Regions from separate parts of the Ruminococcus flavefaciens AE3010 genome, predicted to be linked through region 1. Evidence: predicted binding sites of a transcription regulator. Region 1 holds the regulator's gene; each other region holds the start of a gene.
What was found. Region 1 encodes HrcA, which represses chaperone genes, less so after heat shock. Its sites were predicted from a motif close to TGTTAGCACTCNNNNNNNNNGAGTGCTAACA; they were not measured.
Positions count from the first base shown of each region.

Region 2: N774_RS0108905 (co-chaperone GroES) is a predicted target of HrcA. The motif match lies at 3,281-3,311, and genes of this name have one in related genera.
Region 3: N774_RS0100880 (Hsp20/alpha crystallin family protein) is a predicted target of HrcA. The motif match lies at 2,817-2,847, and genes of this name have one in related genera.

Region 1 covers NZ_JAGT01000001.1:2,336,122-2,341,862, reverse strand. Annotated here, with positions in the region: gene N774_RS0110255 (bifunctional folylpolyglutamate synthase/dihydrofolate synthase) at 1-1,067, opposite strand, end outside; gene N774_RS0110250 (folate family ECF transporter S component) at 1,064-1,636, opposite strand; THF riboswitch at 1,705-1,819, opposite strand; gene hrcA (heat-inducible transcriptional repressor HrcA) at 2,068-3,111, shown strand; gene grpE (nucleotide exchange factor GrpE) at 3,128-3,682, shown strand; gene dnaK (molecular chaperone DnaK) at 3,883-5,741, shown strand, end outside.
Region 2 covers NZ_JAGT01000001.1:2,065,390-2,071,130, forward strand. Annotated here, with positions in the region: gene N774_RS0108885 (glycoside hydrolase family 9 protein) at 1-480, opposite strand, end outside; gene N774_RS0108890 (sporulation protein YqfD) at 597-1,763, opposite strand; gene N774_RS0108895 (YabP/YqfC family sporulation protein) at 1,705-2,022, opposite strand; gene N774_RS0108900 (hypothetical protein) at 2,081-3,196, shown strand; gene N774_RS0108905 (co-chaperone GroES) at 3,347-3,619, shown strand; gene groL (chaperonin GroEL) at 3,774-5,396, shown strand; gene N774_RS19465 (hypothetical protein) at 5,526-5,699, opposite strand; gene N774_RS0108920 (PspA/IM30 family protein) at 5,724-5,741, opposite strand, start outside.
Region 3 covers NZ_JAGT01000001.1:181,533-187,273, reverse strand. Annotated here, with positions in the region: gene ptsP (phosphoenolpyruvate--protein phosphotransferase) at 1-543, shown strand, start outside; gene N774_RS19050 (hypothetical protein) at 1,083-1,253, shown strand; gene N774_RS0100885 (hypothetical protein) at 1,299-2,066, opposite strand; gene N774_RS0100880 (Hsp20/alpha crystallin family protein) at 2,248-2,691, opposite strand; gene N774_RS0100875 (macro domain-containing protein) at 3,257-3,982, opposite strand; gene N774_RS17875 (SH3 domain-containing protein) at 4,302-5,429, shown strand; gene N774_RS0100865 (hypothetical protein) at 5,472-5,741, opposite strand, start outside.

The sequences.
Region 1 (5,741 bases):
GCAAAGGCAGTCTCTGTAAGCTCTCCCAGCATATCCGCGTAGAGCCCGTACTCCTTGTCAGCCATGACGCCGATGAGGAGCACAACTTTTTTGACGCCGAAGCACCTGCGGATACTGTCCGCGGCACAGCGTATGCCGTCGGGATTGTGAGCGCCGTCGTATATGATAAGTGGTTCCCTGCTTATGACCTCAAAGCGCCCGTGCCATTTTACATTTGCAAGTCCATCGCGGACTGCAGTTTCGGGGATATCAATGCCCTCTCTGCGGAGTATCTCCACACAGCTCAGCACGTTTACAGCGTTCTCAAACTGGTATGTGCCAAGGAGAGGTATATGGAGCTCCTGACCCTTGTAGGTCAGCTCTGCGCCCTCGATAGTGCAGTTGTCCTCAGACCATGAGAACTGAGAATAATCGGGGATAAACAGCTCACAGCCCAGCTTCTTTGCGGTATCGGCGGCTATCTCATAGGCTTCCTCGCTGTTGCCGCCGAAGTAAACGGGTCTGCCGGCCTTGATTATGCCGCACTTATGTGAAGCTATTTCGGCGATAGTGTCTCCGAGGAAAGCGCTGTGGTCCTTCTGGACATTGGTTATTACCGACAGTACGGGAGCTTTTATAACATTGGTGGAATCAAGGTCGCCGCCCATTCCGCACTCAACAAGTGCCATATCGCAGCCCCTGTCCGCGAAAAGCTGAAAAGCCGCCACGGTAAGGACTTCAAACTCGGTGGGCTTTTCGTCCATGCTCTCGCATATGGGAGCTATACCGCCTATAAGGTCGGCAAAGTCCTGCTCGGATATCTCCTCGCCGTTTATGCGGAAGCTGTCCGTGACCTTGGTTATGGCTGGCGAGGAGAAGCCTCCAACTGTATAGCCTGCGCTTTTCAGTACCGATGTGAGCATGGCTCCGAAAGAGCCCTTGCCGTTTGTGCCTGCGATATGGACAGTCTTTACTTTGTCCTGGGGGTCGCCCATGCGGCGGAGAAGCTCTGTTATACGGGATAATCCCAGTACGCTGCCGCGCTCGGCAGCCTTTTTCATATAGCCAAGTGCTTCGGTGTAGTTCATTTTCTTCTTACCTTGTCAAGCTCCGACGAGAACGCCTTGTTTTTGAGCATGAGGTAGATGACAGCTGTCTCGACAGCTGCTGTTATAAGGTAGATCGGCACGCGGAGTATCAGCGTCTCAAAGGGTGTGTGATAGTAAGCGTAAAGACCGATAGAGGTTATGAGCATTGAGCCCACAGCGTGAGCGGCAACTGTAGATATAGCTATCTTGGGCAGAAGCACCTTCTTCATTGGTTTGAGAGCGTAGTGGAACATAAGTCCCGACACAAGACCGATACATGTAGAGCCCAGTGTGATTATGGGATTTATGGAGTATCCCTTGAGGATACAGCCCGCTACATCGGCAACAAGTCCCACGACTGCGCCGATAACAGGTCCGAAGAATATACCTGCCATTTGTATTGGCATACCGCCGAAGCCTATACGGATACTGTTTCCGATATTGATAGCACCGAATTTACCAAGCACGATGCTCATTGCCACAAGAAGTGCGGCAACGATCAGGATCCTTGTGCTGCCGAAAAGTCTGATATCTGACTTTATTGCAGCGCCTTTGTTGTTTACAGCCATAAAAAAATCCTCCTTTTCCTCACTCATACGACAAGAAAAGAAGGCATAGTCTCTTTTATATTGTCCTATGAAGCGGGATGCAAAATACGAACCGTAAGCCTAAGCTTTTCGTTTGACTGACAACTCCCCGTTCAGTCAACACTGGAACACCGCAGGGTGTAACGCACGTATTCTTACTCTTCAAAATATTGCAGTTCCTTACTGCACTTACATTATACAGCAGTTATGAGCGTTTGTCAATAGAATAACACACGAAAAAAGGCGGGTTTATACTCTTTGTCAATTTGCTCTAAATGCACATAAGCAGGTGGTAAAAATAGGTCAAAAAGCTGAAAATGTATAAAGCCCTTGACAAATCGCCATAATAGTGATAAATTATAGTTAGCACTCAAAGAGTTAGAGTGCTAACGAGATTGAAGGGAGTGAGTATCGTGGACGACAGAAAGCTCAGAATACTTGCTGCTGTGGTTGACGAATATGTCAGAACGGGCGAACCCGTCGGCTCGAAATCGATCTCGAAGCTTGAAAATATCAATGTTTCCTCTGCTACTATCAGAAATGATATGGCAGCTCTCGAACAGATGGGCTATCTGGAGCAGCCCCATACCTCGGCAGGACGAGTTCCCACCTTCAAGGGCTACAGGCTGTACATCGACGAGCTCATGACACCGCACGATCTTCCCGATGAGGAAAAGCGCATGCTGGACGAAATGCTGGGCGATAAGGATACTCCCGAGGAGCTCCTTGTACAGAACGCAGCTACTGCTCTCACCGAGATAACTCACTGTGCCGCAGTAGTCACTAACGCTGTTCCGAGATTTTCGGTAATATCAAAGGTAGAGGTGATACCTACGGGCAAGCGCCTGTATGTCATACTCCTCATAACCTCAAACGGAAGCATTAAAAACAAGGCTTGCAGACTGGAATTCGACCTCAGCCACGAACAGCTTGATTTCTTTACACATTATATAGAAGAGAACCTCAGCGGCGTCTCCGTAGACGATCTCTCTGAGGAAATGTTCGACAAAATGGTGGCGGCAGTAAGCGCCTACATGGTGTCCCTTTCGCCCCTTGTCAAGGGAATATGCGAGCTCTCCGAGGACCTGCGCCAGCAGGAGCTCACCGTCAGCGGAAGCGAAAAGCTTCTGTCCTGCGAGGAGCTTGACAAAATGGAAGTCGTAAGATTCATCGAACACAAGGACGGTCTTTCGGAGCTCCTTGAAAATGCATTCAGCGGCATACAGGTAAAGTTCAGCTCTGAAAACGACAGCTTCGCAATAGGCAATTCAAGCCTGATAGTCTCCAAGTACCGCAAAGGCGGCAAGGAGGCAGGCTCTCTGGGCGTCATAGGTCCCATGAGAGTGGACTACAAAAAGATAATCCCTTACGTCGAGTACCTGACGCAGAAGATATCTGCTCTCATGGACGGCGACGATGACATTATAAATGCTCCGTCAGACACACAGGAGCCATAGAAAGGAGCAATGACCGATGGAAGAAAACGAGAAGGACACGGAGCTCCTTGAGGAGGATATCCCCGAGGAGACAGATGAAAACGCCGATGCCCTCGACGAGGCTGACGCAGCCAGCGAGTACAACGACTCCGCCGCACAGTTCGCGGATATGGAGGACGCTCTTGCAGAGGCAAACGACAAGTACCTGAGGTTATTCGCGGAGTACGACAACTACCGCAAGAGAACAGCCAAGGAAAAGACGGAGACGTATCAGAACGCTTCCGTACAGTGCGTTGAGAAGCTTCTCCCCGTGCTGGACAGCTTTGAGAGATCACTTGAAGCTGAATGTGCAGACGAGAACTTCAAGAATGGCATGAGCATGATATACAATCAGTTCAAGAATTTCCTTACACAGATGAACGTTACCGAGATAGAAGCTCTCGGGGCGGAATTCGACCCCAACGTTCACAACGCCATACAGCAGCTTGACGGGACCGATTACGCAAGCAATTATGTTTGTCAGGTGTTCCAGAAGGGCTATATGCTCGGCGACAAGCTTGTAAGACCTGCTATGGTGGCAGTGGCTGTTTAGCCATTAGCTTGTAGGGAACGCCGCAGCTAACAGCTGCACGTACCCTCTGTCCTGCGGACATCTCCCTGCACAGCAGGGCGTCACTCGGCGTTCCGAGAAAAACATCAATAAGAACATTCAAATATGTCCGCAATGCGGACACCATTGGCTAAAGGCTAAAGGCTGACGGCTGATGGCTTATATAATAGGAGGAATATATTATGGGAAAAATTATTGGTATCGATCTTGGTACAACTAACTCTTGCGTAGCTGTTATGGAGGGTGGTAACGCTGTAGTTATCCCCAACAGCGAGGGTGCAAGAACAACTCCTTCCGTTGTTGCTTTCACAAACAACGGCGAGCGTCTCGTAGGTCAGGTGGCTAAGAGACAGGCTATCACAAACCACGACAGAACAGTTTCTTCTATCAAGAGACACATGGGTTCTGATTATAAAGTTTCTATCGACGGCAAGAATTACACTCCTCAGGAGATCTCAGCTATGATACTCCAGAAGCTCAAGGCTGACGCAGAGGCTTACCTCGGCGAGCCTGTAACAGAGGCAGTTATCACAGTTCCTGCTTACTTCACAGATTCACAGAGACAGGCTACTAAGGACGCAGGTCAGATCGCAGGTCTTACCGTTAAGCGTATCATCAACGAGCCTACAGCAGCTGCTCTTTCCTACGGTATCGACAAGGAAGAGGAGCAGACCGTAATGGTTTACGACCTGGGCGGCGGTACCTTCGATGTATCTATCATCGAAATGGGCGAGGACGTTCAGCAGGTACTTGCTACAGCAGGCAACAACCGTCTCGGCGGTGACGACTTCGACCAGCGTATCATCAACTGGATCGTTGATGAGTTCAAGAAGACTGAGGGCATCGACCTTTCAGCTGACAAGATGGCTGCTCAGAGACTCAAGGACGCTGCTGAAAAGTCCAAGATAGAGCTTTCATCTACAACAACATCAAATATCAATATCCCGTTCATCACAGTTGACGCTTCGGGCACACCTAAGCACCTCGACCTTACACTTACACAGGCTAAGTTCAACGAGCTCACAGCCGATCTGGTTGAGGCAACAATGGGACCTGTAAGACAGGCTCTCAGCGACAGCGGTCTCAACATCTCAGAGATCAACAAGGTGCTCATGGTGGGTGGTTCTTCAAGAATCCCTGCTGTACAGGAAGCTGTTAAGAAGCTCATCGGCAAGGAGCCGTTCAAGGGCATCAACCCTGACGAGTGCGTAGCTCTCGGTGCTGCATATCAGGGCGGCGTTCTCGGCGGCGACGTTAAGAACGGTCTCCTCCTCCTCGATGTAACTCCGCTTTCACTTGGTATCGAGACAGCAGGCGGCGTTTGCACAAGAATGATCGAAAGAAATACAACTATCCCTACAAAGAAGTCGCAGGTGTTCTCAACATACGCTGACAATCAGCCTGCTGTTGATATCAATGTACTTCAGGGTGAGCGTGAGTTCGCACGCGACAACAAGCAGCTGGGTACTTTCCGTCTCGACGGTATCGCTCCTGCTCCAAGAGGAATCCCTCAGATCGAAGTAACATTCGATATCGACCAGAACGGTATCGTTCACGTATCCGCTAAGGATATGGGCACAGGCAAGGAGCAGAACATCACTATCACTTCTTCCACAAACATGTCCAAGGACGACATCGACAAGGCTGTCAAGGAAGCTGAGCAGTACGCTGCTGAGGATAAGAAGCGCCGTGAGGCTGTTGACAACAAGAACGAGGCTGAGAACCTTGTATTCCAGTGCGAAAAGGCTCTTGCAGACTTCGGCGACAAGGTATCCGCTGACGAGAAGTCCAATATCGAGGCTAAGTGCACAGCACTCAAGTCTGCTATCGAGGCTAACAACGATTCCGAGATCAAGTCCCTCAAGGAAGAACTCCAGAAGGCATTCTATGACCTCTCTGCTAAGATCTACCAGCAGGCAGCTCCTAACGGTGCAGCAGGCGCACAGGGTATTGATCCTTCACAGTTCGCTAACATGGGCGGTGCTGCTGACGCAGGCGCTCAGGGCGGTAACGACGACGGAGTAGTTGACGCAGACTTCAC
Region 2 (5,741 bases), 270 kb from region 1:
AAGCTCAACAGGACCCCACCATGTATGGTCGTGCTTACCGATACCTACCTGATAGATTATCTCTGTGCCCTTATCGCACTCTGCGAGATAATCAAGGACAAATTCGAGGTTGTTGACGTAGGTCTGCTTGAGACCTGCCTTTTCCACGCCGTCGGGGTACTGATAAAGTCCCCAAGCCAGCATTGAAGCCGAGTAAGACATAGGCAGATTGAACTTTACGTGGTCACCTGCGTCGTACCAGCCGCCGAGAACGGGGTCGCTCATAGCCGAGTCAGCCTTCCATTCAACTCTGTTCCACTCAGGGAGCGGACCTGCCTGCTGTGCCTCATAGAAGAACAGTGACTTATCCAGTGCGTCAGCGTAGTTGAACTTGCCGTCAGCTGCGTTAACTGTTGTCATAACACCTGCGGGCAGAGCCGAAACGGCGGACGATGCCAGAAGGACGGCGGAAACGATACCGCCTGTCAGTTTTTTTAGCATTGTAAAACTCTCCTCTCATAATATATTGCTCCGCGGAACGGAGCTTCCTCACGAGTATACATAGCTATACAATGTTATTATGCCACAAAACACCGTTAATGTCAAGGCTTGGAGGTTCATTTTATAAAGATATCCCTTTGTTCGCAGATACTTCCCTCCAGTCTGTAGTTAACGGATAGTGTGAGAGTGTCAGCAGACTTTTCCGTGGTCATGCTTCGGCTGAGTATATCCGTGCCCTCGCCGAGAAAGTTGTTCTCGTAGAGGTAGACGCGCTCCATTAGCTTTGCGGTAAGCTCCTCCTCGGTGTACTCCTTTTCGGTGAGAACTGTTTCCGAGAGCGTTTTTGTTTTTATTCCGAGAGGCAGCTCATGCCCGAAAATGACTGCGTTTTTCTCTTTTGTCTCCGAGGTACTGCTTTTGTAGCCGCTGTTCCCGAAATACAAGGGTATATCCAGACTGAAAAGCCGCAGACTGCGCTGAGTGTCGCTCCTGCCTGTGGGAGATATCTCCTCGGAGCGGAACGGTGCGGAGAAGCTGATATTTTCCTCATAGATACCGCGGATATCTCCCATGGCGTGGTGGATGAAGCTCCTGCCTGCTTCGTTTTCGGCAACTCCGCTGATAAGGATAGTCCCCTTGGGGACGTAGTCTCCCACGATATGGCAGAGCTGTCCGCTGCGCACAAGCACGGAGCTTATCTCAGCGTCTCGGCTGGCAACTATATTGCAGGGGACGCGGTCGCGGAGCATTTCGGGGACTTGTCTTACCTCGGTTACCTGCACCACCAAGCGGCTTCCCGTATGGCGTATGCCTGCCCATGCCACGTCATCTATCATAAGGCGGAGTCTGTTCTCGCAGTAGGGGATATTTATCCTGCAAATGGGCGTTCCCGCCTTTATGTCAAGCTCATCGAGGGCTGCGAGTATGACCTCATCGCTGACGGCAGAGTTTCCCTCAATCTCGATAGTCACCACCACCTGTGAAAAGTAAAGAGCAGCTGTAAGCACAAGCAATATGCCGATGATGATGCCAAGGCGTCGGCGGTAGCGGAACAGCCGTGCAAAAAGGCTGTCGTACTCGGCAGCTTTCAGCTCTATGCCGTATTTCTCGGCTATATCATGGAGCTCCTTTAAGTCGCGGCGGTATATGTCGCAGTAAAAGACCTCGCTGCGGCAGTACTGTCCGCGGCAGTCTATCCTATGCTGATGTATGGCGTTGATGAACTTATTCAGCTGCTTCCCCTGTGCGTTTATCCTTATGCTTCTCCTCATTCTCAGGCTCATGGCGTCTGCTCCTTTCTGTGAATTCTATATTCTCGATGCAGCCGCGGATAACAAGTCCGCCTGTACGGAAGTCGTAGGCTCTCAGACCGTTCCCACGGATATTTATGAAAAGTCCTCCCGACAGCAGCCTCATGAACACCTCGTTGTACTCCTCTATTCTCTGGCAGTTGTCAATGATGAGCTCGTTGTTTCCCGATATATGTATGCTCGTATTCAGATAGAGCGTTTCCCGTGTCAGCTCTGCAAGCCATTCAAACATAAGCTTCACTCCCGTATATTTTTTCATTCCCAATAATATGATTTATGGGGTGATGATTATGAAGAAATATGCCGAAAAAGCCATAAAAGCCGCGAAAATAGCGGCGCTGTCGGCTGCCTTTCTGTACTTTCTTACCGATGTTGGAGCAGCTGCGGAGGCTGTGGAGGAGAGCATACAGCGGTGCATAGATATAGTTATACCGTCCCTGTTTGCAATGATGATAGTGTCGTCGCTGATAACGAGGAGCGGTATGCTTACTTGTTTGCCCAAGCGGCTTGAGAAGCTCAGCAGGCTTGTTTTCGGCATGGAGGGGAGCATTTTTCCCATATTCACATTCGGCATGATAGCAGGCTATCCCGTGGGAGTGAAAATGCTCTGCGGGGAGGTCGCAGCAGGCAGGCTCACAAAGAAGCGAGCGGAGCTCCTTTCGGGACTGTGCTTCGGAGCAGGTCCTGCATTTATATTCGGCTGCATATCGCGGCAGCTCTACTCGTCGCGGAATGCGGGACTGGTAATACTTGTATCTACGGTCTCCGCAAATATTATCCTCGCTCTTATAATGTCGGTGCCGCTGCGCAGGACCGCTGCGTCAGGCCGCAGCCCCCGCAGTGTGAGCATATCCGCGGATATGCTCACTGACTGCGTATTGCGCAGCGGCAGAGCCATGGGGGATATATGCATTATGATAGCCGCGTTTGCAGCTGCGAACGCGGCATTCGCCCGAACGGGCGCCACGGCAGCAGCAGGGGAGCTTCTTGGGAAGCTCCCCTGCCTCGACCGCATAAGCGGCGAGGCAACAGTCGCCGCACTGTTAGATGTGACGAATATCAGCAAATTTCCATGCGGCGACTGGCTGCTGCTGCCTTACATAAGTGCCCTGACCGCATTCGGCGGAGTATGCGTAATATTCCAGATAGCCGTGCTGACCGCAGGGAAGCTGTCCCTGAAGCCCTTTATAATAATGAGGAGCGCAGCGGCGGTGCTGAGCTTCTTCATATGCAGGCTCATAATGCCCTTTTTTATGACGGGAGAAGTTACAGAAGTCATGTTGCCGCGGATAAGCAGCGCAGGGAACAGCTCCCCTGTGCCGTCGGTAATGCTTATAATAATGACAGTTATGCTGATATTGGAATTTGGCGGCAAAAGCAGCTTACAGCACACAAAAAGCTGCTGAAAGTTGAATTATTTGTATATAGTGCCAAAAATTGTGAAAGCTTGCAGAAAAGGCTTGATTTATTGCAAAAAGGTGGTAAAATATAATTAGCACTCAAAGATAAAGAGTGCTAAACTTGAATTGCTTATTAATTTTTAGGAGGTATATATCATGACTATCAAACCATTACAGGACAGAGTTGTAGTTAAAATGGTCGAGGCTGAGGAGACCACAAAGAGCGGTATCATTCTTTCGGGCTCGGCAAAGGAAAAGCCTGAGGTAGCTGAGGTCGTTGAGGTAGGTCCGGGAACCTCTGACGTTAAAATGGAAGTTAAGAAGGGCGACAAGGTGCTCATTTCCAAGTATTCGGGCACTAATGTAAAGCTCGAGGGCGAAGAGTTCATCATCGTTAAAATGGAAGACATTCTCGCAACAGTTAAGTAATGCATAATGAGTTGAGAGTGGAGAGTTGAAAGTTAATGTATTGGCTTACGCCGATCAATTAAAAAGACTTTTAGATTTGTCCCCGTAAGGGGACACCGCAACTCTCAACTCTTAACTCTCAATTCTAAACTATATTATAAAGGAGTTTTTTACAATGGCTAAGGATATAAAGTACGGCGAAGACGCAAGAAAGGCTCTTCAGGCAGGTATCGACAAGCTTGCTGATACTGTAAGAATAACAATGGGACCAAAGGGCAGAAACGTAGTTCTCGATAAGAAGTTCGGCGCTCCCCTTATCACAAACGACGGCGTTACTATCGCTAAGGACATCGAGCTCGAGGACGCTTTCGAGAACATGGGCGCTCAGCTCGTTAAGGAAGTTGCTACAAAGACCAACGACGCAGCAGGCGACGGTACTACAACAGCTACTCTCCTCGCTCAGACTATCGTTCGTGAGGGTATGAAGAACATCGCAGCAGGCGCAAACCCAATGGTTCTCAAGAAGGGTATCGCTAAGGCTGTTGACGTGGCTGTAAAGGCTATCGTTGAGAACTCAAAGGCTGTACAGGGTACAGAGGATATCGCTAAGGTAGGTACAGTTTCTTCTGCTGATGAGAACGTTGGTAAGCTCATCGCTGAGGCTATGGAAAAGGTTACAGCTGACGGCGTTATCACTATCGAGGAAGGCAAGACTGCTGAGACCTACAGCGAGGTAGTTGAGGGTATGCAGTTCGACAGAGGCTACATCTCACCTTACATGGTTACAGATACAGACAAGATGGAAGCTGTTTACGACGACGCTTTCATTCTTATCACAGACAAGAAGATATCTTCTATCCAGGAGATACTCCCACTTCTCGAGCAGATCGTAAAGATGGGCAAGAAGCTTGTTATCGTTGCTGAGGACGTTGAGGGCGAGGCTCTCACAACAATTATCCTCAACAACCTCAGAGGCACATTCAAGGTTGCAGCTGTTAAGGCTCCAGGCTTTGGCGACAGACGTAAGGAAATGCTCAAGGATATCGCAGTTCTCACAGGCGGCGAGGTAATTTCTTCTGAGCTCGGTCTTGAACTCAGCGAGACAACAATCCAGCAGCTCGGTCAGGCTAAGCAGGTAGTTATCCAGAAGGAGAACACTATCATTGTTGACGGTGCAGGCGATAAGAAGGCTATCGAGTCAAGAGTTCACCAGATCCGTGCAGCTATCGAGACTACAACATCTGATTTCGACCGCGAGAAGCTTCAGGAGAGACTTGCTAAGCTTGCAGGCGGCGTTGCAGTTATCAAGGTCGGCGCAGCTACAGAGATCGAGATGAAGGAAAAGAAGCTCCGTATCGAGGACGCTCTTGCAGCTACAAAGGCAGCTGTTGAAGAGGGTATCGTAGCAGGCGGCGGTACAGCATTCGTAAACGCAATGCCCGCTGTAAACAAGCTTGTTCCCACACTTGAGGGCGACGAGAAGACAGGTGCTAAGATAATCCTCAAGGCACTTGAAGCTCCTGTACGTCAGATTGCTGAGAACGCAGGTCTTGAGGGCAGCGTTATCGTTGACAAGATCATTCGCTCACGTAAGGTTGGCTACGGCTTCGACGCTTACAACGAGGTTTACACAGACATGATACCCGCAGGTATCGTTGATCCTACAAAGGTAACAAGAAGCGCACTCCAGAACGCAGCTTCTGTAGCTTCAATGGTTCTTACAACAGAGAGCCTTGTAGCTGATATCAAGGAGGACACACCTGCTGCTCCTGCAATGCCCGCAGGCGGTATGTATTAATTAATGCATAATGCATAATTAAAGGCGAACCTGAATCGGGTTCGCCTTTTTTTGTGTAGGGAACGGCGTCCTCGACGTCACGCTGCAAAAAGCTCCGAAGCATAAAGCTTCGGAGCTTTTGTGTATTATTCAGATACCGCAATCCTCATATTCCTTCCATCTCTCATAGTAGAGCTTGTTGCTTCTGCTGCGTAATAGTAAGTATGATGCTGATACGAGAACAAGGCATATCGCACCTGTAACAGGCAGCGAATCCCTGAAAGTTCTTTTTGCGGAATATTCTTCTTTATTCTTGCGGCTCATATTGTTTAGTCCTTTACGTTTATTTTATTCTGCGTCCTGAGA
Region 3 (5,741 bases), 2.2 Mb from region 1:
CTCACTCGTCCAGAGATATTCAGGACACAGCTCCGTGCCCTTTACAGGGCTTCCGCATTCGGCAAGCTTGGTATCATGTTCCCTATGATAACAAGTGTATCGGAGGTGGAACAGATCAAAAAAATATGCGCAGAGGTCAGAGAGGAGCTCCGCGCTGACGGAGTAGACTTCGATGAAAACGCAGAACTCGGTATAATGATCGAAACTCCCGCAGCAGCTGTCATAAGCGATAAACTTGCTCCTCTTGTTGACTTTTTCAGCGTAGGTACCAATGACCTGACACAATACACTCTCGCCTGTGACAGGCAAAACAGTGCCGTTGAACAGTTCGTTGATACACACCATGAAGCTATTCTCCGGCTCATAGAAATGTCTGCAAAAAATGCCCATGCAAATGGTGCGTGGATAGGTATATGCGGCGAACTTGCAGCTGACACAAGTCTTACCGAAACATTCCTGAGAATGGGTATAGACGAGCTTTCAGTTTCGCCTCCCTTTGTACTCAAGGTCAGAGACGCAGTAAGGCACACTGATCTCTCCTGATAATTAAACCAAACAAAAAAGCGCCTGTAACTGTGATATGAGTATCGCTGTTATAATATACCAATAGCCCAAGGGCTATTGAAATATTATAATGCCCCTTTGTATTAAGGCACTTTTTTATTGACAAGAGTTTAGACATCTGATATGATAAGAATATAGACATGTTTCCAAATACTCTGCACGTTGAGTGCGTGGTTCTGCTGACAAGAAACAATTGATAAAGCCGCGATTTTACGCGGTTTTACGGAATATACGTCATTCAAAAAGCACTCAAAACAGCCCAGTTTTCGTGTAAATGGGAACATATCAGGCAAATTGGAAAAGTGCCATGAGATACACGATATTTCCGCATTTTTACGCACTCGGTTGGTTGGTGTGTAATTCTGCGATTGTCCTTTTTTCAGTGTGTGAAAATGCGGACAGGTTTCAAAACAACGTAATATCGAAGAAAACGAAGTCGCAGATTTTCATTGCGAGTTGTAATATCGTTGAGTGTGTGAATATGCAGACAGAAAATACGCTTTAACGGCAATGTGGATATGGATATCTGCTACAAGGATTTCCCGACCATTATCAAGGGTAAGGGGCTGAATGGATTCAGTAAGACTGAACCGACTCCCACACTTGCCCACGATGTGCAGGAATCCAATGTTACCGTGACTGTACAGATCGGCAAAGACAGCTATAAGGGAACGTTGAAAAAGTTATAAAAAACAGGGCAGGTTTTCCAGCCCCTGTACATATTGTAATGCTATTTATAAAGATGATAGACTTTGAATTTTCTCCATTTCATATCTTGGGATACAAACCAGGTAATCATCGCTGCTTGTGTGAAGAACCGTATATTTATATGGAATCAAATAATGATCCGGGATAAAACTCCCCACAAAAGGTATCAGCGAGATCAGTCTTCCTTTCTTTTTTACACCCTCTTTCGCATAAGCAGATGGCTTGCTGTTCTGGATCCAATGCCGGATCCTAGCATTGTTCTCGGAATCTACCCACGGTTCAATCAACGAATAAGGAATTTTTGCAGTTCCGGTCACATCCACAAAATAGAATGCTTCAGCGTCTGCGTAGACAAGGTGCAGGCTGTTATCAAAAAGCAGATTCTTCTTTTGCGAAAAGTCATCCGAAACTTTCTGTGGAAATAGCATTTCAATTTCAACTGCATCATCAGGCACATCCATATCACTGCCTGCCAGCATCGCCATTTCCTCAGATTTCCTTTTCAGTGATGGTCTGCTCACCCATATAGCACCAAACACCAATATCAGCGGATACCCGAAAATAGTCAGCAGTCCAAACATCAGCACAAGATTTGAGTTCATTCCGGCAATATCCCCGCCGATCCATATCACTGCCATGATGATGACAAAGAGAAGCGCTGCTCTTTTGATGTTTTTCTCGAAACTGTCGATCTTGTCGTTGTACTGATATATGGACTCTAAAAGCGCCTTATTTGGAGCTTTTACAATGATATTTTCGGTGTTCTCACGATCCTTAAACAAGTTTTTCAACATCTATCTTATCCCTTTCCATTCATATATTACTTTGATTGTCTCCTGCTTATATTATACATCCCATTCCTGAAAAAGTCAATGTGTTACGCCCACATAGCCATCAGGCACAAAAACTCCCCGGAACTGCTCAAAACGAACAGCTCCGGGGAGCATTATTTCAGAATCATATCTTAGCGAGGTATTATCCCTCAATTGCAATATACTTGTGATTCTCCAGCTTCTTAGGCTCTGCCTTCGGAACGCAGATGTTCAGAACACCGTCCTCAAACTTTGCCTTCACATCGGCTTCGGTAACAGTATCACCGATATAGAAGCTTCTCTGCATTGCACCGGCGTAACGCTCCTGACGGATCAGCTTGCCCTTCTCAGTCTTTTCGTCCTTGTCAAGACCCTTTGCGGCACTGACAGTCAGATAACCGTTCTGAAGCTCAAGATTAATCTGGTCTTTCTTGAAGCCCGGCAAATCGATAACGATCTCATAGTGGTCGTCATGCTCATGGACATCCGTCTTCATAACCTGCGCAGCGTGCTTGCCGTACAGCTTCTTCTCCACGTCTCTGCCGAAGTCAGGGAATCTGAAGAAATCATCGAATAAGTTTTCACCGAAAATGCTAGGATACAACATAGGTCAGTCCTCCTTTTTACTCGTCACATTGTTTCCATTGCTTCGAGCAAGGGGACGGAGGGTTCAGCACCCGGATCCTTTGGTGCTTCTCTGTTCCTTTGTTCTGATTATATTATAGCACTCCGAATTAGCACTGTCAAGGGGAGAGTGCTAATTTTCACACAGGTTTCATTTTTTTTGACAGAAATGTCACATTGATTTTAAGGGAGGTATGCTATGGAACAGCAGAAAATCATTGACGAAGTAAACTACCATAAGGCACAAAAGATCACAGAATGACCGTTATGATAAGAATCTGCATGGCTTGGTCAAGACTATGGGTTGACGGAATTTCACCTTTCGGTTATAATATAATCAGGCTCAAGTCATAAAAAAGTCGTGGCGGCAGATGTGCTGCAAATGGCGAAATATCGCATATGTTACGATTCGTGTCATGGGTGTGACCGTACGGTTCTTTACTTTTTTCAGTCCCCGTGTTACCATGAGATTAGCCGAAAGGAAATCATCTGAAAGGAACACGGAATTATGAAAAAGAATGAAAAGAACACACTTATCACAGGTACGATTATGCTGATACTGTTTGGAATGTTTCGCCTGTATTGTCAAGAATATCTTCAAGACTACTGTCATTATTCTCAACAATTATCGGTGCATATGCGGCTGATAATACTTCTTCATCTACTTCACACTCAGCCTGCTCCTGCAACCTTCTACGACGATACATATCGGTACGTTCCGTGTATTCGCCAGTATATATCTGATCAATACCGAATTCATCGATATATTGGTCGATTTCTCCCATCAACTGTTCAGATATCTGAAATGACTCCTTATCAAACACCACAAGTATTATGTTCATATCATGTGTAAGCAGGAACTTACCGATTACTGAAAGGACTATATCAAGAGCTTCATCCTTCGGGAAGCCATATACTCCAGTAGCAATAAGAGGAAAAGCAATACTTTCAGCCTTAACCTGCTCCGCTATAGACAGAGAGTTGGAATAACATGAACACAGAGTATCGTATTCACCGTGGTTCCCGTCGATCCATGCAGGTCCGACCGTGTGTATTATGTACTTCGCAGAAAGCTCAAAGGCAGGGGTAATAGCGGCTTGCCCCGGAGCGATACTGCCAATTTTCATGCGTTCAGCAAGCAGTAGTTCCTTACCAGCAGCCTGGTAGATAGCAGAGTCTGTTCCATCACCGATAACAGGTTCGGGATTTGCAGTGTTGACAATAACCTCAGCCTCTACCTTGGTGATATCGTTCCTGATTATCTTAAATGGCATATTATCGCTCCTTCCTGTTTTGTAATCGTTAATTGAATTATACCATATATCAGTAGCTGATTTCTATGCAAAAATGTAAATATTTTGTTTTGACAAACATACAAAAGAAGAGCCGCCATTAATGGCAGCTCATATCCCATACAAACAGCCGGTCTCCCCATACTGGGGAGACACTAAAAAAACATACCATTATTATAGTAAGTATCATATCTTATGGCATATAAGCAATTTTTGCCTTGACAGTAATTGTTCCTTAGTGTATTATTGTCATATAAGGCTGTATAATCCGCCTTAAATATTACAAAAAGGAATGATCTGAATGACAAACAAATCAAAAAGAACTATTTGTGCAGTACTTGCCGCTATTACTCTTTCAACCTGTGTGATGGCTCCATCATCAAATAATCAGGTAGCATCAAAAATTACTATTATAAATGAATTAAAGGCAAGTGCTGCATTCCAACCGTATAACGGCATAGTCGTTACTAAAAATGACAATCTAAATGTTAGAAGCGGTCCCGGTACTAACTATAAGATTCTTTATAGTGTTCCTAAAAATACCACAGTAGCTATTCTTGAAGAAAAGAATGGCTGGGGTAAAGTATCAACTGCGGGCGGTGGTCAATGGGTATCGCTAAATTATATACAGCGTATCTTTCAACCATATAATGGAAAAGTAACCGCAAATAGCGGACTTAATGTCAGAAGTGGACCAGGTACAAGTTATACGCTTCTCTATAGCATACCTAAAAACACTCCTGTAGCTATTCTTGAAGAAAAAAACGGATGGGGTAAGGTTTCTAATGCAGGTAATGGACAGTGGGTAGCTCTTAATTACATACAGCGTATCTCAGAGGCAGAAGCTATAGAACTTGCGAAAAAAGCCTCAACGCCAACCACTACAACTACAAAGAAGCCAACTTCGAAACCTACTACTACAACTACAAAGAAGCCAACTTCGAAACCTACTACTACAACTACCAAGAAGCCAACTTCGAAACCTACTACTACAACTACCAAGAAGCCAACTTCGAAACCTACTACAACTACCAAGAAACCAACTTCGAAACCTACTACTACAGCAGCTCCTACACCTTGTCCAACACCAACGCCAACACCAACTCCTACTAATACAACCACAAATAAGAAGAATTGGACAGCAGCATATAAGGTTATGAAGCCTATTTCATTTGGAATTGATTGGTCCTTATCTGGTCCTTTAATTACTGGAGAAGATAATGCTCATGATTTTAAGGTTGACTCAGGTGCGGGTTTCAAAATACCTTTCAATATTGAACTAGGAAGTGTATTAGAACTTGATAATGATGGGTACTGCGTTAATTATCATGGGAATACAATATATGATGGTAATGGATGTGTAGTATCTCCTATAGGTTTAAACTTTAGCAAATATGTAGGATATGAACTTGAATGTATTAACAGATAAAATACACTTAAGAATTCGCAGGGGCTACTGGCCCCTGCTTTTCTATTTAATGTATCTAAAGTCGTAGTCATGCCGTAGCTCTTTTAGTCTGCTTTTAGGCGTGGTAAAGCCGAAGCGTGAGTCATATTCTACAAGCATTAGGTAATCAATCACGGTTAATATACAAGAACTAATTCCTCCACCATCGCCGCACTTGATCAGGCACTTATCAATCACTGGCATCCCGTCCTCGCCATCATGGCAGAGATAGTAATCTACCGCATCAAAGCTTATCAAACGGGTGAGCATGAAGAATCTGTTAATATCAGTTGG